3 regions of the Azospirillum sp. UENF 111221 genome follow, and region 3 is predicted to be linked to each of the others. Evidence: riboswitches for the same ligand, from Rfam matches in the RefSeq annotation. Region 3 holds a riboswitch; each other region holds the start of a gene.

Region 1 (9,545 bases), on a different contig from region 3:
GCGCGCCCCAGGCTCAGCATCTGCTGCTGGCCGCCGGACAGGCGCCAGGCGCTCTCACGGCTCTTCAGGGCAAGGTCGGGGAACAGGGCGAAGACGCGCTCGACATCCCGTGCGCGGTCGCGTCCGGCGGGCAGGCCGGCGACCTCCAGATTGTCGCGCACGCTCATTCCCGCAAAGACCCGCCGCCCTTCCGGCACATAGCCGATGCCGCGCCGGACCCGCGCCTCGGTGGCGAGGCCGCCGATGTCCGCCCCATCGAAGCGAAGCTCCCCCGCGCCGGCACAAGGCCGAGCAGGGCCTTCAGCAGGGTCGACTTGCCCGCCCCGTTGGCGCCGAGCAGCGCCACCGTCTCCCCCGCCGCAAGGCTCAGCGACACCTCGTCGAGCGCGCTTGCCCCGCCATAGCCGGCGCTCAGGCCGCGGATGGACAGCAGCGCGCTCATGCCGGTACCGCCCGGCCGAGATAGGCAGCGGCCACCGCCGGATCCCGGCGTACGCCGCCGGCCGGCCCGTCATAGATGACCCGGCCGCGGTCGAGGCACAGCACCCGGCCGGCAAGCGGCAACAGGAAGCCCATGTCATGCTCCACCAGCAGGATCGCCACGCCCTCCTGCGCCAGTTCGCGCAGCAGGGCCGCCAGTTCCGCCTTCTCGCCGTCGGTCAGGCCGGCGGCGGGTTCGTCCAGCAGCAGCACCGCCGGCCGGCGGACCAGCGACCGGGCCAGTTCCACCCGCCGCCGCAGCGCCGCCGGCAGCCCGTCGCAGCCCTGGCCGGCGAGGCTGCCGACGCCCAGCCGGTCGAGCGCCCAGCGGGCATGCGCCGCCGCCGTACGGGCGTCGGGATCGATGGCAAGCCGCGCGGCGGCGACCGCCTCCAGCACGCCGGCACCAGTCGGCAAAGCCGCCGCCTGGAAGCTTCGGGCCAGTCCGGCGCGGGCCAGCCGGTCGGCACGCTGCCCGGTGACGTCGCGCCCGCCGAGCCGCACCCGCCCGGCATCCGGCCGTTCCAGTCCCGACAGCAGGTTAATCACCGTGGATTTCCCGGAGCCGTTCGGCCCGATCAGCCCGGTGATGCTGCCCGGCCGCAGCTCCAGCGACACGCCGTCCACCGCCCGCACACCGCCGAAGGACTTGCGCAGATCGTCGACTGCCAGCCCGTCCGGCGAGTTTTGCGGACGCGGCGGCTCCTTCGACTCGACCGAAGCCCGCGTCCGGCGGCTGAACAGGCGGGCCGCGATGCGGTCGAGCAGGCCGGTGAGACCGTCCGGCGCCAGCACCACGGTCGCCAGCAGCGCCACGCCGTAGACGACCAGATAGCCGCGCTCCAGGAAGCGGAACCATTCCGGCAGATGCAGCAACAGCACGGCGCCCAGCACCGCCCCGGCCATCCGTCCCCGCCCGCCGACGATGGCGATGGTGAGGATGGAGACCATGACCGGGAATTCCAGCACCTCCGGCGAGACGACGCGCTGGGTGTGGACGGCGAGCGCCCCGGCAGCCCCGGCGAACAGCGCACTGATGCCGAGGGCGATCAGCCGCAGCCGCCCGACATCGAGCCCCAGCGTTGCCGCCGCCAGCGGGTCGTCGCGCAGCATCGTCAACGACCGGCCAAGCCGACCCCGCGCCAGCCGCCAGCCGATCAGCCCGCCGAGAGCGACCAGCCCCCACACAAGCCCGGCCATCGGCAGCCCGCGCGGCACCGCCCAGCCGAACAGCACCGCGGCCGGCACCCCGGCCAGCCCATTGGAGCCGCCGGTCAGCTCCGGCAGGTTGACGGCCAGCAGATGAAGGACCTGGGCGATGCCGAGCGTCGCCAGGGCGAAGTAATGCGATTCCAGCCGCAGCACCGCCAGACCGACCGGCAGGGCCAGCAGCAGCGGCACCAGCATCGACAGCGGGAAGGTCACCTCGAAACGGAGCCCAAAGCGGCTGCCGAGGATACCAGTCACATAGGCGCCGACGCCGAAGAAGGCGCCCTGCGCCAGCGACAGCGCCCCGCCGAGCCCGAAGACGATCTGGAATCCGAAGGTCGCCAGCGCATAGACCCCGGCGACGGTCAGGACGCGCAGGCCATAGGGGGACGCGAAGGCCAGCGCATAGACCAGCAGGGCAAGCGCGCCAGCGATCAGCGCGACAGTCTCGGCCGGAGAGTGCCGTTCACCCACGGCGCCGCACCGCTTCGCCGAACAGCCCTTGCGGACGCAGCACCAGAATCGCCAGCAAGGTCAGATACAGCGCGCCCAACGCCGCCGGATATGAGAGCACCAACGATACTCCCACCTCGAACAGCGCGATCAACAGCGCCCCCACCACCGCGCCCGGCACGGAGCCCCAGCCCCCCACCGTCACCGCGATGTAGGCCTTGAGGATCAGGTCGCTGCCCGAGGTCGGCGTGACGAAATAGCGGTTGGCCAGCAGCAGCCCGGCCGCGCCGGCACAGGCCGCCCCGATGGCGAAGGTCACCAGGATCATCGTGGTGACCGGCACGCCGCAGGCGCGCGCCATCTCCGGATCCTGCGCCGTGGCGCGCAACCGGCGGCCCAACTGCGTGCGGGCAAACACCCATTGCTGCGCCCCGATCAGCAGCCCCGCCACCGCGACGATGGCAAGCGACTGCTCGGGCACCGCCAACCCGGCGATGTGCAGCGTATCGTCGCCGAACAGCGGCGGTGCGGCGCGCGGCTCCGGCCCGAACAGGATGGCGGCTCCGTTCTGCAGGATGATGCCGACCGCGATGGTGCTGATGAAGACCGAGACCGGCGGCCGGCGGCGCAGCGGCAGATAGGCCGCCAGCGCCAGCAGCAGCCCCAGCGCCGCCATCAGCACCAGAACGACCGGCAGCAGGACGATGCCCGGCAGCGGGATCAGCGGCGCCGCCGCCACCGCCAGCAGCCCGCCGGCCATCACCAGATCGCCCTGGGCGAAATTCACCGCCGAGGTGGCGTTCAGCACCAGAACGAAGCCCAGCGCCACCAGGGCGTAGGCCGCCCCCAGCGCCACCCCGTTGACCAGCAGTTGAAGCGCCGCCATCCGTTCACTTCGCCGCAAGCGTCGGGTCGTCGTACCGCTTCGCCAGCACCGGCACCCGGCTGGCCCCGTCATAGCAGACGATGACGGCGGAATGGGCCATGTTGCCCTTGCCGTCGGACTTGTAAGTCATGGCGAGACCCTGGAACGTCTCGGCGGACAGCGCCTTGCGGATGGCGTCCGGCGACCGGGCGCCGGCCTTCACCGCCTCCAGCACCATGGTCATGCCGTCATACTGGCCGAGCGCGAAAGCGTCCGGCTCTTTGCCAAAGGCGGCACGGTAGGCGTCGGTGAAGGCCTTGACCTCCGGCGTGCCGCCGGAAATCGGCGAGGCCGCGGTCTCTGCACAGACGCCCTTGAGTTCCGCCGGTTCCAGCAGGGCCGCGGTGCTCGGCTGGTGCATGGCGGAGCCGGCGACGATGGGCAGGGTCACGCCGCTGGACGCCGCCTGCCGCAGCAGCAGCGCGGTCGGTCCGGAATGCAGGTGCAGGACCAGCACGTCCGGTTTGGCGGCGAGCGCCTTGGTCAGCACCGGCAGCAGATCCTTGGCCGCCGGATCCACCCCCTCCTCGAAGACGGGCGTGACGCCCAGCGCCTTGAAGGCGGCGTCGAGATGGGCCTTGCCGCTCTGGCCGTAGGCGGTGGTCTGGTAGATGACGGCCGGCTGCCGCTTGCCCAGCTCCTCCACCACATAACGGGCATGGGCGGCCTTGGTGACCGCGTCGCCGGGGAAGAAGCGGAAGACCCAGGGATTGCCCTGCTCGGTGATCGAGGCGGTGCCCGACACGGTGACCAGAGGCAGCTTCAGCTCGCCCGCCAGCGGCAGCATCGCCAGCATCTGGGTGCCGAGCATGCTGGCGGCGACCGCCCCGACCGTGCCGCGGCCGGCCGCGCGTTCCAGCGCCGTCACCGCCGCCTCGGGCGAGGTGCCGGTATCGACGACCTCCGAGGCGATGGCGATTCCGGCCGGCGTCTGCTTCAGCGCTAGGACGGCGCCATTGCGCTGGCTGGTGCCCTCCAGCGACAGGAAGCCGGTCAGCGGCACCAGCACCGGGAAGGACAGCGTGTCGTCGGCACGGGCAGCGGACGACAGGCAGACGGACGACAGGCAGGAGGATGCGGCCAGCAGGCCGATCAGGAGGGGAAGCGCGCGCCGCATGACCGATACTCCTCAACACGCGCCGGCGGTTGGGGCGACGCGGAGGAGACGGGGCGCTTCGCAGCAGCTTTCAGCGGGTCCGTCGGGTTCCGGTCGGCTCCCTTCGCCGGCATGACCCGGATCAGGTTCGATGGGTGTTGTCTCAGCCCCTGCGATTGCCGAACCGGCATCCGCACGGGCACCCCAGCCGTGAACAGGCGGCGAGAGTGTCGCCGCCGGCCCCGTCCTGTCAAGAACCCAACCGGCGGCGCGCCACTATGGTTTCACGATGCAGGATGTAGAGCCCGCTGCCGATGATGACCATGGCGCCGGCCAGGACCGGCACGGTCGGCAGGTCGCCGAACGCCAGCCAGCCGAACAGGCTGGCCCAGACCATGCCGGTATATTCGAAGGGCGCCACCACCGCCGGCGGCGCGCGGCGGAAGGCCTGGGTCAGCAGCACCTGCGCCCCGGCGCCGATGGCCCCGACCAGCGCCATCAACCCCAGCGCGAAGGCGGTCGGCGCCGTCCAGACCGGCACGGCCAGAGCCCCGCTGACCACTGTCGTCGTCAGCAGCAGGTAGAGCACGATGGAGGCACTGGTTTCCGTCCGCGACAGGCCGCGCACGGCCAGGGCCGCCAGCGCATAGAACAGGGCGGCGCACAGCCCGACCAGCACCGGCACCAGCGGCGCCCCGGCCGACGGCTGCGCCATCACCACCACGCCGCCGAACCCGACAACCACGGCGGCCCAGCGGCGCCAGCCCACCGGTTCGCCCAGCAGCGGCGCCGACAGTGCAGTGATGAACAGCGGACCGGCGAAGCTCAGCACATAGACGTCGGCCAGCGGCAATTCGCGGAAGGCATAGAAGAAGCATCCCATGGAGATCAGCCCGGCGAAGGCGCGCCAGACATGCCCCAGGGGCCGCCGCGTCCGCATCGCCGCGATCCCGCCGCCGCAGGTCAGGGTGTAGCCGCCCACCAGCAGGAAGGCGACCAGCGAGCGCACGAACATCAGCTGCGGCACCGGGTAATCGGCGGTCAGGAACTTGATCAGCGTGTCCATCGCCGCGAACAGCAGGATCGCGCCCAGGAAGCAGCCGACGGCATAGGGAACCGAATCGGCCTCGGCAGGCAGCAGGTCGGCGGTTTCGGCGTCGGTCATGAAATCGGTTCGGAACGGCAATGGCGGGAGATGCCCACATTATGGGCAAATGCGCCTGTGTCCCAATGCCGCAACCGCAGGTCTGGTAGGCGCCGGCACTTTCAGGGAGTGGCGTGAAGCGCCCGCTCGCCTCACCGCGTCAGAACCATCACCAGCCGCTCGACCGGCTTATCCTTCACCAGATGCGAGTCGACGATCTCGTCGATGTCCTCAGGGGTTTCCGGCCGGTACCAGATGCCTTCCGGATACACCACCATCAGCGGCCCGGCGGAGCAAAAGCCGAGGCAGCCGGTCATCGCCATGCCGACGTCGGCCAGCCCCTTGCCCTGGATTTTCTGATCCAGCCGCTGCCACAGCGGATGCGCGCCCTTGGCGGCGCAGCTGCCGCGCGGATGGCCGGGCGGGCGCTGCTGGGCGCAGCAGAAGACGTGGTGGCGGAAGGTCTGCGGAATGTCGAGCGGCATCGGTCATGCTCCATAGCCATAAAAATTTTATGGGTAAGAAGCATGCCAGAATGCTGCGTTGCGGCAAGACTTTTGTGACGCTTCCAAGTCCCGGTGCCCATTGGCTTTCTCACATCACGAAACGCTTGGTCGGCAGAGCATTGGCGGTTAAGAATCCCCGGCAAGGGGCAATCCAGGAGATGCCGGTGCTGCTGAGCGGATCGGGGAAGGGCCAGCCGGGCGCGGTGCCGGGCTGGGTCGGGTATGCGCTGCTGCCGGTTCTCAACCTCGTCGCCGCCTTCGTGCTGTCGGGGCTGGTGATCCTGGTGATCGGCGAGAACCCGGTGGACGTGCTGTCGCTGCTGGTGTCGGAGGCCCTGGGATATCCCGAGGCCATCGGCTACACCCTCTATTACACCACCGACTACATCTTCACCGGACTGGCGGTCGCCATCGCCTTCCATTGCGGGCTGTTCAACATCGGCGGCGAGGGGCAGGCCTATCTGGGTGGGCTCGGCGCCGGGCTGGTGGCGCTGGCGCTGACCGGCTGGCCCTGGCCGGTGGTGGCCGTGCTGGCGGTGCTGGCTTCGGCCCTGTTCGGCGCCGCCTGGGCCTTCATCCCGGCGTGGCTCCAGGCCAAGCGCGGCAGCCACATCGTCATCACGACGATCATGTTCAACTTCATCGCCGCGTCGATCATGACCTGGCTGCTGGTGGACGTGCTGATCCGCCCCGGCAGCCAGTCGCCGGAAACCCGCGAGTTCGACCCCGGCGTCTGGCTGCCGTCGATGGACCGGGCGCTCGGCTGGTTCGGCATCGCGATTCCCGCCTCGCCGCTGAACCTGTCCTTCCTCTGGGCGCTGGCCTGCTGTCTGCTGTTCCACATCTTCCTGCGCCGGACCCGCTGGGGGTACGAGCTGCGGACGGTGGGCCGGAACGAACGGGCGGCGGTCTATGCCGGCATCTCGCCGGCGCGCAACATCGTCATCGCCATGCTGATCTCCGGCGCGCTCGCCGGCTTCGTCGGCGTGAACGAGATCCTGGGCGTGCAGCACCGGGTGATCCTGAACTTCACCGGCGGCGTCGGCTTTGTCGGCATCGCCGTGGCGCTGATGGGGCGCAACCATCCGGTCGGGATCATTCTGGCGGCCCTGCTGTTCGGGGTTCTGGCGCAGGGCGGCGGCCAGCTGTCCTTTGAATACCCCACGATCAACCGCGAGCTGGTGATGGTCATCCAGGGTCTGGTCATCCTGTTCGCCGGTGCGATGGAGAACCTGTTCAAGCCGCAGGTGGAGGCGCTGTTCCGCCGCCGCGGCACCGCCGCCGCCGAAACGGGGAGGAGCTGAGCGATGGAAGACGCGCTGCTTCTGGCGCTGCAGCTTCTGGGCGCCACCATCCGCGTGGCGACCCCGCTGGTGCTGGCCGCCTTCGCCGGCATGTATTGCGAGCGGGCCGGCGTGGTCGACATCGGGCTGGAAGGCAAGATGCTGGCCGGCGCCTTCTTCTCCGCCGCCGTCGCCTCAGCCACGCTGAACCCGTGGCTGGGGCTGCTGGCCGGCATCGCCGCCGGGGTGGCGCTGGCGATGGTCCACGGCTTCGCCTGCATCACCCACAACGGCAATCAGGTGGTGTCGGGCATGGCGATCAACATCCTGGTCGCCGGGCTGGCGCCGACGCTGGCCTATGCCTGGTTCAAGCAGGGCGGCCAGAACTCCGCTGCTGCCCAACCAGGCGCGCATCCCCGCGGTGGAACTGCCGGGAGTGGAGGCGCTGTCCGGCATCCCGGTGCTGGGGCCGGTCTACCGCGAGCTGTTCAACGGCAACAACATCCTGATCTGGGTGACGCTGGTTCTGGTGATCGCCACCCATTGGGTGCTCTACCGCTCCCGCTTCGGGCTGCGGCTGCGGGCGGTGGGCGAGAACCCGGCGGCGGTCGACACCGCCGGCCTGTCGGTGGCGACGCTGCGCTATCAGGCGCTGCTGGTCACCGGCGTGTTGACCGGCATGGCCGGCTCCTATCTCTCCACCGGCCATGGCGCCGGTTTCGTCCGCGACATGACCGCCGGCAAGGGCTATCTGGCGCTGGCGGCTCTGATCTTCGGCAAATGGCGGCCGGGGCCGACCCTGTTCGCCTGCCTTCTGTTCGCCTTCACCGACGCGGTGCAGGTCCGCCTCCAGGGCGTGGTCCTGCCGGGCATCGGCGTCATCCCGGTTCAGTTCATCCAGATGCTGCCCTATGTGCTGACCGTCCTGCTGCTGGCCGGCTTCGTCGGCAAGGCCATCGCCCCCAAGGCGAGCGGCATCCCCTATGTGAAGGAACGCTGAGCCGATGGCCGACACCGCAGAGCTGCCGCAGCTGATCGAAGCGGCCCGCGCCGCGCGCGAGAACGCCCATGCCCCCTATTCCAAATTCAAGGTCGGTGCGGCGATCCTCGGCGACTCGGGCCGCATCTTCGCCGGCTGCAATGTGGAGAACGCGGCCTATCCGCAAGGACAATGCGCGGAATCGAGCGCCATCGGCGCCATGGTCACCGCCGGCGACCGCCGCATCCGCGCCATCGTCGTGATGGGTGGCGAGGCGGGGGCGGAGGAGATCTGCACCCCCTGCGGCGGCTGCCGCCAGCGCATCCGCGAATTTGCATCCCCGGACACGCCGATCCACATCTGCGACCCGGCCGGCCTGCGGCGGAGCTTTCCGCTGGAAACCCTGTTGCCCGAATCCTTCGGCCCCACCAATTTAGCCTTCTGAGCGGAGTTTCCCGACATGACCGCAGCCCGCGCCGCCGCGGACATCCTCCACCGTGCCTCCGGCCATCGGCCGCGGGTCGGCATCGTGCTGGGCTCCGGCCTGGGCGGCATCGCCGACCGCATCGCCAACGCGGTTGCCATTCCCTACACCGACATCGCCGGTTTCCCGATCCCCAGCGTGTCCGGCCATGCCGGTCGGCTGGTGGTGGGACAGCTCGGCGGGGTCGAGGTCGCCTGCATGCAGGGCCGCGTCCACGCCTATGAGGGCAACGGCTTCGATGCGCTGAAGACCGCGGTGCGGGCGCTGAAGCTGACGGGTTGCGACACACTGGTGCTGACCGCCGCCGTCGGCTCCCTGCGGCTGGAGGTCGGACCCGGCCGGCTGATGGCGATCAGCGACCATCTGAACCTGCTGGGCAGCAACCCGCTGACCGGTCCGAACGACGAGGCCTTCGGCGAACGCTTCCCCAGCATGACCGATGCCTGGAATCCGGAACTGCGCGGCCTGCTCAAGGATGTCGCCGCCGGCCTGTCCATCGATCTGGCGGAAGGCGTCTATGCCGCCTATCCCGGCCCGTCCTTCGAGACGCCGGCCGAGGTGCGGATGATGAAGCTGCTGGGCGCCGACGCGGTCGGCATGTCCACCGTTCCCGAATGCATCGTCGCGCGCCATTGCGGCCTGCGGGTCGTCGGCTGTGCCGTCGTCACCAATCTGGGCGTCGGGCTCGGCGACGGGCCGGTCGACCATCACCAGACCCTGACCGCCGCCTCGGCGGCAGCCGCCGACCTGGAGCGCCTGCTGGTCGGCTTCCTCGAACGCCTGCATGAGAAGGACGGGTCCCGGTCATGAAACTGTCTGCCGACCTGCAAAGCGCGCTGGACGCCAGCGCCAACGCCCCGTCCGACGCCGATCTGGCGCGCCGTGCCGTGGGCATGCTCGACCTCACCAGCCTGAACGGCGACGACAGCGACCGCGTGGTGCAGGATCTCTGCGCCCGCGCCGTCACGCCCGTGGGGCCGGTCGCC
Region 2 (9,545 bases), 1.9 Mb from region 3:
AATTTCATCAGTCCGGCCTGCGGGTCGCCGACCTCATGCACGAACATCGGCGGCTGGTCCGACAGGTCCCGAACCTGTTTTTCCGCCTTGCGGATATCGCTTTCCAGCCGGTTGCGGTCGGAAGACTGGCTGTTCCGACGCTGGACCAGATGGTTCACCCGGTTTTGAAGCTCCTGCGCCTCGGCATGAAGGACGTAGATGCGGTTCTCGATCTGGTCCAGGCCGTTGCTCTTTTCCATGATGTTCGGCAGGAAATCCTTCAGCATCATGGCGACCGGGACGGCAGCCAGCATGATGATGACGATGGCGATCAGGAACAGCGTGGTGTTCGACATCCGCCCGCCCGTTCTCCTACCGCAAATCCCGCCGAAGCCCGCATCACCCGATGCGGAAGCTGCACCGGCGCAGCAGAAGTAAGAATCAACGAACAATCCGACCCCGTCAACGAATCGTCACAGGTTGGTTCGAATTTCGTCGGAATGAGTCGGTCGGCTGCGGGGCAGGACACCTCCACCCTTCAGGACATTGCAATCTCCACCACCCGCTTCACAGCATCCCGCACCGGACCGGGACGCCGTTCGTCGCCCAGCGTGGTGAACCAATGTTCCGGCGGGTTGCGGCCGGCGGCACGGTTCCAGGTCAGGGCGCGCAGCACCGCCTCCGCCTCCGCGGTCGGACGCACGGCGGGATCGATGTCGTTCATCACCGCCCAGATCCCGGCCCAGCAACGCCCGACCGACCACGGGTTATAGCCGCCTCCTCCGACCACCAGCACCCGCGGCGCCAGGGGAAGCAGCGCCGCGACGGCGTCCCACAGGGCAAGGTTGGACAGCTCCAGCCGGCTCAACGGATCCTCGGCCAAGGCATCGGCGCCGGTCTGGATCACCATCGCCTGCGGTCGGAAGGCACGGGCGAGAGGCAGGACCGCCGCCTCCATCACATGCTCCATCTCGCTGTCGTTGAAGCCCGGCGGGACCGGCAGGTTGCGAGCCATGCCGCCGGCGCGGTCCTCCACCTTGCCGGTGTAGGGCCAACGTCCGTCCTCGTGGATGGACACGGTCAGCACCCGGTCGTCGTCGGCGAAGGCTTCCTCCACCCCATCGCCATGATGGGCGTCGAGATCGACATAGAGGACCCGCTCCAGCCCATGGTCCAGCAATTCCAGAATGCCCAGTACCGGCGCGTTGAAATAGCAAAAGCCGCTTGCCCGGTCCCGCCGCGCATGATGCGTCCCGGCGGCCGGCGCATAGACCAGACCGGCGGGCCGGTCGCCGAGAATCCTGGCCGCCTGCAACGCCGATCCGCTGCTGTGGGCCGGCCGCCGGTACATCTCGGCGAAAATGGGATTCTCCAGCTTGCCGAGATTGTGGCGGGCGGCGGTCGCCTCGTCGACCCGCTGCTCGGCCTCCGCCCTCTTCAGCGCGGCGATGTAGTCGGATGTGTGGAAGCGCGCCAGTTCGCGTTCGCTCGCCACATGGGTGTCGAGATAGACCTCGTCCGGCAGCCAGCCCATGGCGCGGCTGAGGTCGATGGCGGTCGACACGCGCGGAATCGCCAGCGGATGCTTCGGCCCATAGGTCGAGCCGCGGTAGATTTCCCCGCCGATGAACAACGGTGTGCGGAAGGGCGTGGTCAGGACGGGCACTCCTAATCAGGTTTCTCCAGATCGGGCAACAGGCCCGGCCTGGAGAAACCTGCGGACTCTATGGTTTTGCAGGTTTCCCGAGCCCGCCCGCCTGTGGGCGGAGTTCGGAAAACCTGCTTAGATGCCCGTCAGAAACTAGGCGCTGCGGCGGTGCGGTCAAGCAGCCCGCTTCCGCATCCCGGAAGCTGCATCCGGCAATGCTTGCGGTCACGGATCGTCCGCGCCTATAGTCGCCGCCTTCACTGGGGGGAGCCGATGGGCGGCTGAGAGGTCCTGTTGCGGGACGACCCCTGGAACCTGATCCGGTTCATGCCGGCGTAGGGATCAGTGATGCGGGACCGCACCCTCTCCATCTCCGCCAGTCCACGATGCATGCCCGCGTGCCTGCGATGACGCCGCTTTCGGTGACCATCTCGCGCGCGCGGCTGACCTATGGCGGCACACTGCTGTTCTCCGAGCTGACGCTGGAGCTGCCGGCCGGGCGGACCACCTGCCTGCTGGGGCCGAGCGGCGTCGGCAAGACCACGCTCCTGCGCATCCTCGCCGGCTTGGCCGAGCCGGAGCCGCCGACCGAGGTGGTCACCGGCGACTGGCAGCCGCTGGCCGGCCGGATCGCCTACATGGCGCAGCAGGACCTGCTGCTGCCCTGGCTGACCGTGCTCGACAATGTCCTGCTGGGCGACCGGCTGCGCCATCGCCGTCCCGACCCGGCACGGGTGGAGCAGGCCCGTGCGCTGCTGGACCGCGTCGGTTTGGCGGGGCGCGAGCGCGACCGTCCGGCCGCCCTGTCCGGCGGGCAGAAGCAGCGCGTGGCGCTGGCCCGCACCCTGATGGAGGACAGACCGCTGGTCCTGATGGACGAGCCCTTCTCCGCGCTCGACGCCATCACCCGGCTGCGTTTGCAGGAAACCGCGGCGGAGACGCTGGCCGGCCGCACCGTCCTGATGGTCACCCACGACCCGCTGGAGGCGCTGCGCATCGGCGACCGACTGCATGTGATGACCGGCCGGCCGGCCATCATGGGACCGGCGCTGGAGCCCTCCGGCCCGGTGCCGCGCCGCGTCGACGATCAGGACCTGCTGGCGCATCAGGCCGAACTGTTGCGGAGGCTGGCGGAATGAAGGCGCTGCTGCGCGGCGCGATCACCCTGCTGGTGCTGGTCGCCGGCTGGCAGGCGCTGGTCTGGGCCACCGGGCTGCCGCGCTACCTGCTGCCCGGTCCGCTGGCGGTGGCGGACGCCATGCAGCGGCAGGCTCCCCTGCTGTTGACCCATGGCCTGACCACGCTGGCCGAGATTCTGATCGGGCTCGTGGCCGGCGTCGTGCTGGGCGGGGTTAGCGCTTTGCTGCTCGCGCGGTTCCGCACGGCGCGGCGCTGGCTGATGCCGCTGCTTCTGGTCAGTCAGGCCATCCCGGTCTTCGCACTGGCGCCGCTGCTGGTGCTGTGGCTCGGCTACGGCATGGCGTCCAAGATCGCCATGGCGGTGCTGGTCATCTATTTCCCGGTGACGACCGCGCTGTTCGACGGGCTGCGGCGCACCGATCCCGGCTGGCTCGACCTTGCCCGCACCATGGGCGCCTCGCCCGCCGCGATCCTGTGGAGCATCCGCCTGCCGGCCGCCCTGCCCGCCTTCTGGTCCGGCGTGCGGGTCGCCGCCGCGGTGGCGCCCATCGGGGCGGTGATCGGCGAATGGGTGGGGTCGTCCTCCGGTCTCGGCTACCTGATGCTGCACGCCAATGCCCGCATGCAGATCGACCTTCTGTTCGCCGCCGTGCTGGTGCTGGGACTTTTCGCCGTCTCGCTTTATGCCGCCGTCGATGCGCTCGCCCGCCGTGCCCTGCCCTGGCAACCCGATACCCAACCTGCCGAAGACGCCAACCCTTGAAGGGGGAGAGACACTCGATGAAGCATCTTTTCACCGCCGGCCTGATCGCCGCCGGCCTGATGACCTCGCTTCCCGCGCTGGCCCAGGACAAGCTGTCCGTGATGCTGGACTGGTTCGTCAACCCGGACCACGCCCCGCTGGTGGTGGCGCAGGAGAAGGGCTTCTTCAAGGATGCCGGTCTCGAGGTCACCTTGACCGCCCCGGCCGATCCCAACGACCCGCCGAAGCTGGTGGCCGCCGGCGGGACCGACATCGCCGTCTCCTACCAGCCGCAGCTGATCCTGCAGGTGGCCGAGGAACTGCCCCTGGTCCGCATCGGCACGCTGGTGTCCACGCCGCTGAACTCCGTCGTCGTGCTGCGCGACGGGCCGGTGAAGACGCTGAAGGATCTGAAGGGCCGCAAGGTCGGCTACTCCATCGCCGGTTTCGAGGACGCTCTGCTGGGCGCCATGCTGGAGAAGCAGGGGCTGAGCCTGAAGGATGTCGAGCTGGTGAACGTCAACTTCTCCCTGTCGCCGTCGCTGCTGTCGGGCCAGGTCGATGCGGTGGTCGGTGCTTTCCGCAACTTTGAACTGAACCAGATGGAGATCGAGAAACACCCTGGCCGTGCCTTCTATCCCGAGGAAGAGGGCGTTCCGCCCTATGACGAGCTGATTCTGGTCGCCCGCAAGGACAAGGCGAACGATCCCCGCTTCAAGCGCTTCCTGGCGGCGGTGGAGCGGGCGACGCTCTACATCCTGAACCATCCGGAGGAGTCGCAGGCCGCCTTCGTCAAGGGCCGGCCCGAACTGAACGACGAGCTGAACCGCCGCGCCTGGGCCGACACGCTACCGCGCTTCGCCCACAGCCCGGCCGCCCTGGATGCCGAGCGCTACACCCGCTTCGCCGAGTTCCTCAAGGCCCGCGGTCTGATCAAGGCCGTGGCGCCGATCGACCAATATGCGGTGGTTGTGAAGTAACCGCCTGCCTTTCCCTTGACCGGCGTTGCCATCGACCCCGGCGGAGCGTTACCTAGAGGGAAACCGCTCCGCCGGCTGATGGTGGACCGATCATAATGTTGGGAGACGCGAGGGCATGCCGATCAAGACCATCCTGCTGCACATGGCCAACGACGACGCCCACGCCAGCCGTCTGGCGGTGGCCGCGGCTTTGGCCAAGCGTTTCTCCGCACATATCCAGGCGCTCTACATCGCCACCCCGGTGTCGATGCCGGCGGGCGCCACCGGCCGCGCCGCGTCTTATGGCTTCATGGCGGAGGCGACCGCAATCGCCCATGAGAATGCCGAGCGGATCGAGCAGGAGGTCCGCAAGTCGCTTGACGGGCTGCCCTACGACTGGACGGTCGAAGAGGGTGACCACGTCGATCTGCTGGCAGAGCGCGCCGCCTATGCCGACCTGATCGTGGTCGCGCAATCCGCGGCGGTGCGGGCCGGCGAGCGGGTGTCTCTGCACCACATCCCCGACCGTTTGCCGCTGGAGACCGCCACGCCGGTCCTGGTCCTGCCGCCGAAGCAGCCGGCGGCGGCGCCCATCGGCCGCCATGTGCTGATCGCCTGGAAGAACACGCGCGAATCCACCCGTGCGGTCCGCGCCGCCATGCCCTTTCTGGAAACTGCGGAATCCGTCACCGTGCTGACCGTGGAGCCGCTCGGGCAACAGAGCAGGGAAGCCGCGACCCTGGTCGAGTGGCTGCACCGCCACGGCATCGCCGCACGTCCGCAATCGGTCATCGCGTCCGGCGGCGAGGTCGGCGACATGATCCTGTCCTGCTGCACCGACCAGGGCGCCGACCTGCTGGTGATGGGCGCCTACGGCCACTCCCGCCTGCGCGAACTGGTTCTGGGCGGGGCGACCCGCACGGTGCTGGACGGGCTGGCCCTGCCGGCGTTGCTGGCACATTGAAGGGGCGCGGGAGGGCTGTCGCCCTCCTGCCCCAAGGACGCACTCAGCCGAAAAGCTGTCCGTGCAGCGCCTGCCAGCTTTCGCGGTCGGGCGCCAGCAGGATGCTGCCGTTCAACAGTCCAGGCCGGTAGGGTGTCCCGTCGATCAGCGCCGAATGGCCGCCCGCCTCGGCATGCAGCAGAACGCCGGCCGCATGGTCCCAGGGCATCAGCCGGTGATAGAGCGAATACTGCGCCCGTCCCTCCAACAGCCGCAGATACTCCTGGGCGGCGCTCGACAGGCAGACGCGCTCCGCCAGCCCGACGCTGCGCTCCTCCAATCTGAGCCTCATCTCCTCGCTGCAGAAGCGCGTGGACAGTGCGCCCACCATCTGCCGCAACGGCACGGCCGGCGCGACATGGACGCGGCGCCCGTCGAGCCAAGCCCCCTGCCCCTTCACCGCCGTCGCCATCCGGCCGTCGACCGGATCGTGAATCCAGCCGGCGATCGTCTCACCCTTGCAGGCAAGCGCGACGATCACCGCGAACATCGGCCGTCCCTGGGCGAAGTTGATCGTGCCATCCACCGGGTCGATGATCCAGACCGGGTCGTCGCCATGGATGCGTTCGAGCACGCGCTCGTCCTCGGATGCGGCCTCCTCCCCGACGACGCGGCTGCCCGGCAGCAGCGCCGACAGCGCCGGGGTCAAGGCCCGCTCCGCCGCCTCGTCCGCCAGCGTGACGAGGTCGGTCGGGCCGGTCTTCTGCCGGATGCCGGCGGCGTCGAGCTTCTGGAAATAGGGCATGATCTCCGTCCGGGCGACGGAGCGGATCAGAATCCGCGACGCAGTCAATGTCGGGAAGCGGGAAACCCGTCATGGTCGATTGGCCCTTTACGGCTTGAGTTCGGAGAGGGTCAGCGCTTTGCCGCCGGCTTGCTGCCGGGCACGCTGTCCAGCTTCAACATAGGATCGCCGCCCTTCGGATCGGTCAGCAGCACCTTGCCGTCCAGTCCGCTGTCCTTCAGCGCCTTCGACAGCGCATCGAAGGTGGCACGGTCGGCCGCGGCGGCGGCGGCTTCCTTGGCCGCATCGGCTGGCGGAGGCGGCACCGGTCCGCCCTGCGCCGGTTGGCGTGGCGCCTTGGGGTCGGGTGGCGGCGGTGGCGGAGGCGCCGCGGCGGTATCCTTCTCGGGCTCCGGCGGCGGCGGTGGAGGAGGAGGAGGAGGCGGTTGCCACAGGCGGAAACAGTCGGTGAAGGTCTGCTGCTTGCACTCCTTCAGCAGACCGGCGGCATCGGGGGCGACGACCTGCGGTTCGTCGGGCGCCACCGACAGCGGCTTCGGCGGCGGAGGAAGCGGGTCTTCAGGCGGGGTTTCCGGTTCTTCCACATAGCCGGGAGGCAGCGGCGTTCCCGGTCGCAACGGCTCCGCCGCCGCCAGTGGCTGGACGAACGCCAGCAACAACGGCAGCGCCGGCATCAGACGGCCGGCACCGGTCAGGATGGTTCGTGAAGGGGAACGGAGCAATTCGGGACCGCGGCGATGGCGAACGGCTCATTATGACCTGCCATCGCAGGCGCCGTCATCCCTCAAGCATGTGTCAAATCACCGTCATGCCGCATCATGCCGCGGCGCGCTGATCGTGGCGAGGCTCATGGCGGGGCCCGCCGGTGAAGCCGCCATAGCCCCAGGCGGTCAGTTCACGGCAAATCGCCGAAATCTTCGCTGCCTCATCGGCATTCGGTTCCCGTTCGCCGGCGGCCTCGATCAGATGCATCAGGGTGGCACGGCCTTCCGGCGTACGCGAAAGCTCCTGCAGACGCAGAAGGGCCGCACCCGGCGGCAGATTTTCCTGACGGGCGACGAGAGCTACCTGATCGGCGAGAAATGCCGTAATCGAGAAGCACGACGGATCGGTTTGCAACCGCATTGGCAGTCCTCCTCAAGGGGGAGCACGACCGCTCCATTCCCATCATCGGACCCCAACGGGGAAATAACCACGCCGCATTCGTCTTAAGACCGGAGTGGGGTGCAACAGGTCATAGGCCTCTCTGCACCCCTTTCCGTTTAGCCAGGATACCCGGACGTACCGCCTAAGGTTGCGGCTCAGGCTGACTGTCGGGCTGGAACCGCTTTTCAAACCGGGCAAGATCGACAGGGTCGATGGAGACATGCAGATGCGCATGCTCCTCGTCGTCGCGCCGGTCCAGCACTTCGCCCTTGGCGTAAAGCCAGGCGAGCGCCGCCCCGTCGCCAAGGTCGACCGAAAGGTCGACGACCTGCCGGTTGACGTTCATCCGCTGGTCCAGCAGGCGGTCGAGGTTGTCGATCCCCTCGCCGGACAGGGCGGAGACCGCCACCGCCCGCGGATTGCGGCCGGTCTGGGCCAGGATCGCCGCGCGGCTTTCCTCGTCCAGCGCGTCGATCTTGTTCAGCACCTCGATCACCCGGTCGTCCGCTTCCGGGTCGATGCCCATGTCGGACAGCACCTCATGGACGTCGGCCTTCTGGGCGTCGCTGTCGATATGGGCGATGTCGCGGACATGCAGGATGATGTCGGCGGCGTCAACCTCCTCCAGCGTGGCGCGGAAGGCGGCGACGAGGCCGTGCGGCAGGTCGGAGATGAAGCCGACCGTGTCCGACAGGATCACCTTGCGCCCCGACGGCAGGGTCACCTGCCGCATGGTGGGATCGAGTGTCGCGAACAGCAGGTTCTGGGCGAAGACGTCGGCATTCGCCAACCGGTTGAACAGCGTCGATTTGCCGGCGTTGGTATAGCCGACCAGGGCCACCACGGGATAAGGCACCTTCGCACGTGCCTTGCGGTGAAGGCCGCGGGTGCGCCGCACCTCCTCCAGTTCCTTCTTGATCTTGATGATCCGGTCGCCGATCAGGCGGCGGTCAAGCTCAAGCTGCGATTCGCCGGGGCCGCCGAGAAAGCCGAAGCCGCCGCGCTGCCGTTCCAAGTGGGTCCAGGACCGCACCAGCCGGGATTTCTGGTAGGTCAGGGAGGCCAGCTCGACCTGGAGCATGCCCTCACGCGTCCGGGCGCGGGCACCGAAGATCTCCAGGATCAGGCCCGTGCGGTCGATGACCTTCGCCTTCAGCGACCGCTCGAGGTTGCGCTGCTGAACCGGCGACAGGGCGTGGTCGAGGATGACGAGCGAAGCCTCGGCCTCTTCCACCACCTGTGCCAGATGCTCCACCGTGCCGGAGCCAAGCAGGGTCGACGGTTGCGGCCGGTTCACCTTGGCGCATTCCGCATGGACGACGTCCAGCTGAATGGCCTGGGCAAGACCGACCGCCTCCTCAAGCCGCGATTCGGGAGGGCGCATGTCCCCGTCCGCCTCACTGCGGAGGACGGGGTGGACCACGATGGCCCGCGCGGCGCCGTCAGGGGCCGCGCCGTTACCATTGGTCAAGGGATCAGACGCTTTCACCTTCCTTGGGCGGCTCGAAAAGTTGAATGGGATGGGCCGGCATGACCGTGGAGATTGCGTGCTTGTAGACGAGCTGGGAATGCGCGTCGCGCCGCAGAAGTACCGAGAAGTTGTCGAACCAAGTAATGATGCCCTGGAGTTTCACGCCGTTCACGAGAAAGACGGTTACGGGAGTCTTGTTCTTACGGACGTGATTGAGAAACACGTCCTGCACGTTCTGGCTTTTTTCAGACATTTTTCATGCCCCCTTCTTCAATGTTCTTGGGACCCCTTTGCTAGGCGGTCCGCTCCCCGTTTCACGGTGTAGGTGTGGTCCGCGTCGGTACCGTCTCGACAGCCGTCTGCAGGGATATGGTATCACCATTGCCGTCCACCAAGCCATACAGGACGCGGTGAAGCGCCGTACAGTCGGTGTGGCGATGGGCGGGCGGGAAGCGGTCGAAGCCACTCCCCTCGCCCAGCCCTATTAGCACCGGAACGAGACCGGCGCCATGGGCGCATTCCATATCGATGTCGGCATCGCCGAGAAACCAGACATCCCCACCCGGCGCGATCCCCGCCGGCTCCAGCGCCATCCGCACCGGGGCGATGTGCGGCTTGTCGAACTCGGCATCCTGGGCGCCGACCAGTTTGCCGAAATAGCGGGTCCAGCCCAGCGCATCGGCCTCCGCCCTCAGGAACCTGCCGTTCTTGT
Region 3 (9,545 bases):
CCGTCTGGTTGTAGACGGGTGGAAAGGCCTGGGCGCGGCCGGGATTGTCGTCGCGCAGGTCCGTCGGCGCGCAGGCGCTTGTCGCCAGCAGGAGAAGGAGCGGCGTCAGTCGAATGGCGAGCGATGGGAGAGGTGGGGTCATTGATGGAATGTCGGCATTGCTGATCGTTTCGGCAAGATGACCCCAAAGGAGGGACTCCCCTTGCAGCCAAGCCGGCGCTAAGATGTTCTTTGTTTGTTCCTGATTGTCGGGTTTCTTATGACGCATCCCCCTCCCCACCCGCCCTTGTCCCCCTCTCCCCCCGGGGAGAGGATCGGGGGGAGAGGGGATTGTTCCGCCGGGCGGAGAGACCCAAGCGCCGCATCCTCGCTTTGTGGCTGCCGCGCCTGCCGACCGACGCGCGGGAACGGCTCATGCCGCCGGAGTTGCGCGCACGCCCCTTCGTCCTGCTGCGGACGGAGCGCCAGCGGCGGGTGGTGGTCGCGGTCAACCGGGCGGCGGCGATGCTGGGCATCGCTCCCGGCCATACCCTCAGCGATGCCCGTGCGCTGGAACCGGCGCTGGAGGTGGCGGAGGCGACGCCGGAGGCCGATGCGGCCCTGCTCGGCCGCATCGCCGACTGGGCGCGGCGCTACAGCCCCTGGACCGCGGCGGACGAGCCGGACGGGGTGGTGATCGACATCACCGGCTGCGCCCATCTCTTTGAGGGCGAGCCGGCGCTGGCCGCCGACCTCACCGGCCGGCTGCGCGCCGCCGGTTTCGCCGCCCGCGCCGCCATCGCCGACACCCCGGCCGCCGCCTGGGGGCTGGTGCGGTTCGGCAGTCCGGAGCAGCGGCGTCGCGAGGCGTTGGATGGTCTGCCGCTCGCCGCCCTGCGGCTGCCGGCGGAGATTGTGGAGGGGCTGCACGCGCTGGGCCTGCGCCGGATCGGCGACCTGCATGCCATGCCGCGGGCGGGGCTGGCGGCGCGGTTCGGAGCCAGGTTGATGCAACGGTACGATCAGGCCTTCGGCCGGCTGGACGAGCCGATCTCCCCGCGCCGGCCGGTGCCGGACCATCGCGAGCGCCTGACCTTCGCCGAGCCGATCGCCACGCCCGAATCGATTGCCGGGGCGCTGCGCCATCTGCTGGGGAGGCTATGCAAGGGGCTGGAGGCGGCAGGGCAGGGGGCGCGCCGGCTGCGGCTGGACGCCCACCGCACCGACCAGCGGGTGGACGACGACCCGCAGAGCCTGACGCTCGGCACCAGCCGCCCGGCGCGCGACCCGGCGGCGCTTGCCCGGCTGTTCGCCCCTCTGCTGGAACGGATCGAGCCGGGGCCGGGGCTGGAAACCCTGGTGCTGTCGGCGACGGAGACGGGACCGCTGTCCGCCGTCCAGACCGCAATCGACGGGGAGGAGGGCGGTGAGGAAGGCAATGACGACAAGTTGGCCGAGCTGGTCGACCGGCTGGCGCTGCGGCTGGGGGAACGGGCGGTGCTGCGGCTGGTGCCGCGGGAAAGCTGGCTGCCGGAGCGCTGCGTGGCGCCGCATCCGCCGATGGAGCGCCTGCCGGCGCCGAAGCCTTGGCCGGCCGGGCAGGTGCGCCCCTTGCGCCTGCTGACCCCGCCCGAGCCGGTGGAGGCCACCGCCCCGCTGCCCGACGACCCGCCGCTGCTGTTCGTCTGGCGCGGCGTGCCACACCGTGTGCGCCGGGCCGAGGGGCCGGAGCGGATCGAATGCGAATGGTGGCGCGGGCAAGGATCGCTGGGGCTGGCGGTGCGCGACTACTACCGGGTCGAGGATGACGGCGGCCGGCGCTTCTGGCTGTTCCGCGCCGGCCTGTACCGGCCCGACGAGCCCCCGCGTTGGTTCCTGCACGGGTTCTTGGGGTGAGGCGCCGGGACGCCGCCCGCTCACCCCGCCCGCTCACCCCGCCCGGTCGAGCTGCTTCAGGAAGGCGATGTAGCGGTTGATGTCCTCCATGCGCCGGGCATGGTCGTTCATGTCGGACAGGCGGTCTTCGATGGCCTTCTGGGCGCCCTCCACCTCGTCGATCACCGCATGGATGTCGGTCTGCAACTCCTGCGAGGCGGTGGCGGCTTCGTCCATGCGGGCGCTGGTGTCGTCGAGCTGGCCGCCGACGGAGCGGACGGAGGTCACCACCTGGTCGATGGCGCGGCGGGTGTCGGCCAGCGTCTGCTTGGTGTCGTTGGCCAGCTTGCGCACTTCGGCCGCCACCACGGCGAAGCCCTTGCCCGCCTCGCCGGCGCGGGCGGCCTCGATGGTGGCGTTCAGCGCCAGCAGGTTGGTTCTGGCTGGCGATGCCGTCGATCACCGCCAGCACCTTCTCGATGCTCTTCACCACGGTGGACAGCTGGTTGAATTCGCGGACCAGCGCCTCCTTGCGGTCGGCGTGGCCGTCGAACAGGGTGGCGTGGCGGTTCAGCGTCGCCTCGATCGCCGACATCGAGCCGCCGATGCGCGCGGCATAGCTGGCGGTCTCCTGCACGCCGCCAGTCAGCGTCACCAGCGCGTCGAGATAGCTGTGCATCCGTTCGATCACGCTGTTGCGGATGCGGCTCAGCAGCTCCAGCCGGTTGTAGCGGGTGGCGATGAAATAGCTCTGGAACCGGGCGTAATGCACCGCGAACCGGTCGACCATGTCGTCGCTGAACGCGGCGCCGGGCGGCACCTCGAAGAACATCAGTGCGGACAGGGTCTGGTTGATGTTGATGCCCAGCAGCTCGCCGAAGGTGGAGAAGCCGGCGGCGGCCAGCCCGTCGAAGGCATGGACGCGCGACAGCTGGTCGGGGTTGTTCAGCCGGCGCAGGATGCAGTCGTTCAGGATGGCGCCGAGGGGACGCGGCTTGCCGCGCAGATAGGCCGAGAGGTCGTCCTCGGTCTGGCGGACGAAATCGGTCGCCTCCACCAGGCACAGCGAATCGCCGGGATTGACGTCGCAGTAGAAGGCGACCTCCCCCTTCTCGAAATCGAAGCCGGAGATGGAGCGGACGAACAGCTCCCCCTCCATCTCGATGGCAAAGGTGTTCTTGGCCAGCTTGCCCGGCAGCTCCTGCGGCTTGCAGCGCAGGGATTTGGCGAGCGCGTCGATGAAGCCGACGACCTCGAAGCCGTCGCGGTCGATCACGCTGCGCACGATGCGGCGCATCGGGTCGGCGTCGACCACGGCGAAGCGGGTCTGGGTCGGCCGGAAATTCTGCGACTTGAAGATGCCGTAGCGGATGCCGGGTGCCATCTTCAGGAAGACCGTCACCGCCGCGTTCTCCAGCACGCGCTGGCCGTCGAACAGATGGGTGTTGCGGAAGTCGAGCTTGCCGCCGGCCGAGCCGCCGATGAACAGGCAGGGGAAATGGCCGGAGCGGTAGACCGCCTCCATGAACCAGCTTTCGCTGGCCGACAGCCCGTCGATGAAGGTCAGCGCCACCGTGTCATGGCTGTCGACCGGGAAGGGGACGCGGATGCGGTCGAGTTCGCCGCGGATCGCCTCCACCCTGGCCGGCACGTCGCGGGTCGGCCGGCCGCCGCGCAGGTCGTCGCAATGCAGCGGGACCGACTGGATGCTGACCCCGGCGAGCAGGCGTGGGCTGAAGGATTGCAGCACCACGCTGTCCCAGCGGTCGCCGGCCTTGCGGTAGAGCGGCTGGCCCTCGGCCGCGCACAGCTCGCCCGCACTGGAGACCAGCACCAGCTGGGTCGCCGCCGGCAGGGCGGAGCGGACCGCCCGCGCGGTGGCGGCGAAATCGACATGCGGCGACACGAAGCCGACGACCAGCGCCGGTGCCCCGGCGGCGAAAGTCAGCCCCTCCAGCGCCGCGGCACCGATCCGCTCCGCCGGCAGGCACAGGCTGCGGATCGGCTGTTCCGCCGGTCCGGCGGCGTGCGCTGCCGCTTCGGGCCCGCCAGCCGGGGTGCCGGAAACGGGGGCGGTCGGAGAGTCCGAGCGGAAGAAAGACAGCATGCTGGCGAATCCTCGGTCGTCTTCGTTGTTCATTCCGCGCACCGGCGGTGCCCGTTTGCGGCTGTGAGTGCCCGGGTATGGCTCATTTTGCCGACAATCTAGCTGCCGATTGGTAGCGTTTCCTGTCGGGGGAACTCCGTATCCGGCTGCGGCCTGTCGCCGCATCCATCGTCAGGTTCAGGCCGGGCTGAAGCTGTGGGCTGATACGGCGGCCTTGGGTGGCGAAGCCGGGCAACGGTCGATTCCGCTTGTGGGGCCAGCGGAAGATTGGCATAAGGCAATCCATAGGCCTGGGGTGCCGTGCGGTGGTCGCGCGGCTGAGAACACACCCATCGAACCTGTCTGGGTAATTCCAGCGAAGGGAGCCGCCGCATGATCCATGCGCCAGAATCACATTCTTTTTCCGTTTCTGAATCCGGACTCCGTCCCTCCATTGCCATCGTCGGCGCCGGCTGCATCGGCCTCGCCATCGCCTGGAGGCTGGCGTCGGCCGGCTGCCGGGTCGATGTCTTCGAGCGGGGGGAGGCCGGGCGCGGCGCCACCCATGCCGCCGGCGGGATGCTGGCCGCCTGCGTCGAAACCGAGCCGGGCGAGGAGGGGCTGCTGCCGCTGACCCGCGCGTCGCAGGCCCTGTGGCCGGACTTCGCCCGCGCTCTCGAGGCGGCGAGCGGCATGGCCGTCGATTTGCGCAGCGAGGGCACGATGGTCATCGCGCTGACCGCCGACGATGCCGCGAAGGTCCGCTTCCTGCACGGTTTCCAGCGCGATCTTGGATTGCCGGTGGAGTGGCTGAGCGGGGCCGAGGTGCGGCGGCGCGAACCCTTCCTGCAACCGGGTGTCGCCGGCGCCCTGTTCTGTGCCGGCGACCATCAGGTCGACAACCGCAAGGTCGCGGCCGCCCTGCGCCGCGCCGCCGTGGCTGCCGGCGCCCGCCTGCACGAGCAATGCGGCGAGGTGGCGCTGGCGGTGGAGGGCGGCCGCGCCGTGGGGGTGCGGGTTGCCGAAACGCTGCATCGGGCCGACCGGGTGGTGCTGGCCGCCGGGGCGTGGTCGGCCGGCGTGCCTGGGCTGCCGCCCGCCGCGAAGCCGCCGGTGCGTCCGGTGAAGGGGCAGATGGTCTGCCTGCGCATGGACCCCCGTCTGCCGCTGCTGCGCCATGTGGTGTGGACGCCCGGCACCTACCTGATCCCGCGGCTGGACGGCCGGCTGCTGATCGGCGCCACGACGGAGGAGCGCGGCTTCGACGACCGTCTGACCGCCGGCGGGCAGTTCGCCCTGCTGGAGGGGGCGTGGCGGGCGCTGCCGGGCATCGCCGAACTGCCCATCGAGGAAGCCTGGGCGGGTTTCCGTCCCGGCAGCCGCGACGATGCGCCGATCCTGGGCGAGAGCGGCATTCCCGGCCTGATCCACGCCACCGGCCACCACCGCAACGGCATCCTGCTGACCCCGGTGACCGCCGACGGCATCGCCCGCCTGGTGCTGACCGGCGAGACCGACCCGCTGCTGCGCCCCTTCGCCGCCGACCGCTTCGTTGCCGCGGGAGCCGCCGCATGAGCGCCGTTTCACGTGAAGCCATCCGCGTCAACGGCCGCGAAGAGCCGCTGTCCGCCGCCTCCGTCGCCGAGTTCCTGGCCGGGCGCGGCATCGCCGAGGGCGCGAAGGGCGTCGCGGTTGCCCTGAACGGCGCCGTGGTCCCACGGCGGCGCTGGCCCGAGACCCTGCTCCAGCCCGGCGACAGCCTGGAAATCGTCCGCCCGATCCAGGGCGGCTGACCCTGAATTTCCCTCTCCCGCGACCAGCCCGGGAAGGATCCCCTCTCCCCCCGGGGAGAGGGGGAGTATCCCCGGACCGCTTGCGCGGGAGGGCCTTATCAAAAGGCTCCCCCCATGTCCCAACCCGACACCCTCACCATCGCCGGGCGTTGCCTCGGCTCACGGCTGTTCCTCGGCACCGCCGGCTATCCGAACCAGCAGGTGATGCTCGACGCGCTGGCGGCCAGCGGCAGCGAACTGGTCACGCTGGCGATCCGCCGCATCAGCCTGGACGGCTATTCGGAAAGCCTCGTCGACGTGCTGGCCCGCGCCACCGCCGGGCGGCCGACCGGGCCGGTCGGGCTGCTGCCCAACACCGCCGGCTGCATGACCGCCAAGGAAGCCGTGCTGACCGCCCAGCTGTCGCGCGAGGCCCTGGACACCCCCTGGATCAAGCTCGAGGTCATCGGCGACCGCGACCTGCTCTATCCCGACGTGGAGGAACTGCTGCGTGCGACCGAGGAGCTGGTGAATGACGGCTTCGTCGTGCTGCCCTACTGCAACGACGACCCCGTCACCTGCCGCAAGCTGGCCGACCTGGGGGCCGCGGCGGTGATGCCGTTGGGGGCCTTCATCGGGTCCGGCATGGGCATCCGCAACCCGCACGCCATCGAGACGATCTGCGCCCGCAGCCCGGTGCCGGTGGTGCTGGACGCCGGCATCGGCACCGCGTCCGACGCGGCGCTGGCGATGGAGCTCGGCTGCGCCGCCGTCCTGCTGAACACCGCGGTGTCGAAGGCGCGCGATCCGGTGCGGATGGCGGCGGCGATGCGCGACGCGGTCAATGCCGGCCGCGCCGCCCATCTGGCCGGCCGCATGCCGATGCGCGCCCATGCCGAACCGTCCAGCCCGCAGATGGGCCTGATCGGCGGCTGACGGCGGTCGGTCATAGGCCGCCGGGGCGGCCAGGGTGGGCAAGGTGGTGGGCAAGGTGACGCGCACTCCGTTCGGCCGCTTGATCCTGCGGGGCGGCTGACGCAGGCTGTGGCGCACCGCCTCCCTTGGCACTCCCCCCTTGGCACCCCTCTGCCGGAGACCCTTGCCTTGCCCGCCACCTTTGAACCCCGCACTCCCGATTGGAAGGCGCGCTGTTTCGCGTCCTTTGAACAGCAGCCGATCTGCAAGACGCTCGGCATCGAACTGGCGGCGATGGAGCCGGGTTTCTGCGAGATGCGTCTGCCCTTCCGTGCCGACCTGACGCAGCAGCACGGCTTCTTCCATGCCGGCATGGTCAGCACGCTGGCCGACAATGCCGGCGGCTATGCGGCCCTGAGCCTGATGCCGGCCGGGGCGGAAGTGCTGGCGGTGGAGTTCAAGATCAACCTGATGTCGCCGGCCAAGGGCGACGTCATGATCGCCCGCGCCCGCGTGGTGAAGCCGGGCCGCACCCTGGTCATCACCCAGGTCGAGGTGTCGATGCTGGACGGCGGTGTCGAGAAGGACTGTGCCCTGATGCAGCAGACCACCTTCTGCGTGATGCCGAAATGACGTTTCAACCGGTTCGAAAGGGCTTTTCGATGCTGTCTGCCCGTCTGTTGTCCGTGCCCGCCGCCCTGCTGCTGGCCGGCGGTTTCGCCGTTCTGGCCGCCGCCCCGGCCGAGGCCAAGGACCCACCCTCCTGCGCCGCCATCTCCTTCCGCTCGCTGCCCGGCGGCGCGCCGGACGGCGAACAGGATGCCGGCCTCTACAAGTCGCGCTTCGGCAAGATCGAGGTGAAGGCCGACGTCAAGGGCGGGCAGGCCACCAGCTACTACATGGTGCTGAACGGCAAGAAGGTGGACGGCCCGGCCAACCCGCCGAAGATGTCGGAAGCCTGCCTGAAGTCCAAGCACGTCAAGGTCCCGGTCGCCAAGCAGGCCCAGGGCACCTGCACCGGCAGCCGCTTCCGCGTCGTCGTCGACCGGTCCAGCGGCAAGCCGGTCGCCGCCTTCTTCGGCCTGCAGGGCGAGGATTGGGCCTATTGCAGCGCGACGACGCTGTAAGGACAAAAGCGCGAAAGGGGGGCGGACCCCCGCCCCCCTCCTCTCAGATCGCCAGGGCCTTCACCCGTTCGCGCAGCACCTGTCGGGCCTTTTCCGCCTCCGCGCGGGCGGTGGTCAGGTCGCGAGCCAGGCCGTCCAGGCGGTTCTCCGCCTCTCCCATCTTGGCCAGCGTGCGCTTGTGCAGGTCGCTGCCCGCCGGCAGGGCCTTCAGATTCTCGCGCAGGCGGTCCTGGTCGGCGATGCGCTCCGTCCGCTCGTCCTCCAATTCGGCGATGCGGCGCTCCTTCTCGGCCACGGCCGACCGCAGGCCGGCCAGCGTCGTCAGCGCCTGACGCACCTCCGGCGGCAGTTCGGGGGCGGAGGCGCGGGCGGCGATCTGGTCGGCGCTCAGATCGGTCAGCACGATCCGCTCCTGCCGCGGCCGTTCCAGCGTCGCGGTCAGCGTCACCGTCTTGCCGGCCGGCACCGCCAGGGGCAGGCGGTAGGCGCCGGCTGTCGCCTCCGGCTTGCCGTTTGCCGGCTCGGCGAGATCCCAGCCGGGGCGGCGCGGATGCTCGATCACCACGCTGCGGTCGGCGTCCGGGGCGCCCGCCACCGTGTAGGTGGTGCTCTGCCGGTCGGTGACCGACAGGGTCAGCACGCCGTCGGCAAGGGTGGCGCGGGACAGCCGGCGGCTCGGCTTCTCCTCGCGGTCGATGGTCACCGCCTGGTCGACGGCAAAGGACAGCAGGCGGCTGTCGCCCGCCGGCAGGGTCGCCATGCGCGCGTCGCCGACATAGGCGCTGGTCTCCATCCCGGCGCCGCCGGTCCGGTCATAGAAGGTCAGCAGACCCGGCGGCAGGGCGGTGTCGCCGTCGTTGCGCAGCCGCAGCGACGCCAGCGGGTGGCGGGCATCGGTGCCCGGCTGGTAGAGCGCCACCCGCTCCACCGGCAGGCTGCGGACGGCGATCGGCATCATCAGCGTCCCGCCGTTCGGCACGCTGACCGGCTGCGGGTAATGGAACAGCACCTGGGCGCCTTCCGCGGCACCGGCATCGGCACCGCGCACCGCAGCCATCGCCGGTGTCCCGGCGGCGCTGCCGTAGGGCGCCACCTTCGCCAGCGGCTCTTCCATCGGGGCCGGTGCGGGGGGCGGGGGAGCGGCCATCGCTGCGGCGGGCGGCGCTGCGGCACGCGAGAGTTCGGACTGCGGCCGCATCGCCGGATGGGCGTCGTTCAGCGTCACCGTGCCCTCGTCCGCCGTGGGCAGCACCCGGCCCAGCACCTCCACCGGCACCTCCGGCCGCTCGACGAAGTAGGGGGTGTAGAGCGCCTGGCGCAGGGTGACCGGATTGCCCGATACCACCGTCAGATCGACGCCCTTCCAATCCTCGCCGCTGAGATTCTCCAGCACCGCCCAGCCCTGCAGGGCGCCGCTGCCCTCCTTCGCCGCCCCGGTCTGCGGCTGTCCGCTCTGTTGCTGCCCGGTCTGCGTCATGCTGAGCCGGTAGGTCGCCTTCCACAGCGGCATCTCCGCGACATAGCCGACCCGGACCCGCCGCTCGCCGGCGGCCTGCCCATCCTGCGGCGCCCCTTGCGGCGCCCGGCTGTGCACGGTCAGCTGCCGCCGCTCGCGCCGGGCATTGTCCGCCACCGCCGACAGCGCCCGGTCGATCTGGGCCTGCACCGCCGGATCGGTGAAGCGCAGGGCATCGGCCTCCTCCAGCACCAGCTGGCGCAGGCCGTCAGCGGTCATCAGCGTCACCCGGTGGCGCGTGGCGGTGGCGCCGTCGCTGCCCGGCAGCCGCACCG

The links. A riboswitch is a leader RNA that binds a small molecule or an ion and turns the genes downstream of it on or off. The one in region 3 is predicted to bind thiamine pyrophosphate.
Region 1: linked by a shared signal. The riboswitch ahead of ACWPN3_RS02015 (ABC transporter substrate-binding protein) and the one ahead of thiO (glycine oxidase ThiO) in region 3 are both predicted to bind thiamine pyrophosphate.
Region 2: linked by a shared signal. The riboswitch ahead of ACWPN3_RS16510 (ABC transporter ATP-binding protein) and the one ahead of thiO (glycine oxidase ThiO) in region 3 are both predicted to bind thiamine pyrophosphate.

The regions. Positions count from the first base shown of each region.
Region 1 is NZ_JBSNCH010000001.1:442,266-451,810, reverse strand. It holds partial or broken gene ACWPN3_RS02030 (ABC transporter ATP-binding protein) at 1-442, opposite strand, end outside; gene ACWPN3_RS02025 (branched-chain amino acid ABC transporter ATP-binding protein/permease) at 439-2,163, opposite strand; gene ACWPN3_RS02020 (branched-chain amino acid ABC transporter permease) at 2,156-3,028, opposite strand; gene ACWPN3_RS02015 (ABC transporter substrate-binding protein) at 3,033-4,184, opposite strand; TPP riboswitch at 4,266-4,380, opposite strand; gene ACWPN3_RS02010 (DMT family transporter) at 4,414-5,328, opposite strand; gene ACWPN3_RS02005 ((2Fe-2S) ferredoxin domain-containing protein) at 5,460-5,792, opposite strand; gene ACWPN3_RS02000 (ABC transporter permease) at 5,972-7,117, shown strand; partial or broken gene ACWPN3_RS01995 (ABC transporter permease subunit) at 7,121-7,420, shown strand; gene ACWPN3_RS01990 (ABC transporter permease) at 7,455-8,096, shown strand; gene cdd (cytidine deaminase) at 8,101-8,520, shown strand; gene ACWPN3_RS01980 (purine-nucleoside phosphorylase) at 8,536-9,369, shown strand; gene deoC (deoxyribose-phosphate aldolase) at 9,366-9,545, shown strand, end outside.
Region 2 is NZ_JBSNCH010000005.1:432,194-441,738, reverse strand. It holds gene ACWPN3_RS16520 (hypothetical protein) at 1-335, opposite strand, end outside; gene ACWPN3_RS16515 (acetoin utilization protein AcuC) at 518-1,645, opposite strand; TPP riboswitch at 1,881-1,987, shown strand; gene ACWPN3_RS16510 (ABC transporter ATP-binding protein) at 2,035-2,766, shown strand; gene ACWPN3_RS16505 (ABC transporter permease) at 2,763-3,530, shown strand; gene ACWPN3_RS16500 (ABC transporter substrate-binding protein) at 3,548-4,489, shown strand; gene ACWPN3_RS16495 (universal stress protein) at 4,605-5,432, shown strand; gene ACWPN3_RS16490 (inositol monophosphatase family protein) at 5,476-6,216, opposite strand; gene ACWPN3_RS16485 (hypothetical protein) at 6,327-6,890, opposite strand; gene ACWPN3_RS16480 (hypothetical protein) at 7,033-7,341, opposite strand; gene hflX (GTPase HflX) at 7,505-8,785, opposite strand; gene hfq (RNA chaperone Hfq) at 8,838-9,086, opposite strand; gene ACWPN3_RS16465 (HAD family hydrolase) at 9,148-9,545, opposite strand, start outside.
Region 3 is NZ_JBSNCH010000005.1:2,315,443-2,324,987, forward strand. It holds gene ACWPN3_RS25710 (hypothetical protein) at 1-142, opposite strand, end outside; gene ACWPN3_RS25715 (Y-family DNA polymerase) at 331-1,875, shown strand; gene ACWPN3_RS25720 (methyl-accepting chemotaxis protein) at 1,909-2,286, opposite strand; partial or broken gene ACWPN3_RS25725 (FIST signal transduction protein) at 2,783-4,126, opposite strand; TPP riboswitch at 4,243-4,342, shown strand; gene thiO (glycine oxidase ThiO) at 4,334-5,515, shown strand; gene thiS (sulfur carrier protein ThiS) at 5,512-5,733, shown strand; gene ACWPN3_RS25740 (thiazole synthase) at 5,848-6,648, shown strand; gene ACWPN3_RS25745 (PaaI family thioesterase) at 6,817-7,260, shown strand; gene ACWPN3_RS25750 (hypothetical protein) at 7,290-7,754, shown strand; gene ACWPN3_RS25755 (hypothetical protein) at 7,798-9,545, opposite strand, start outside.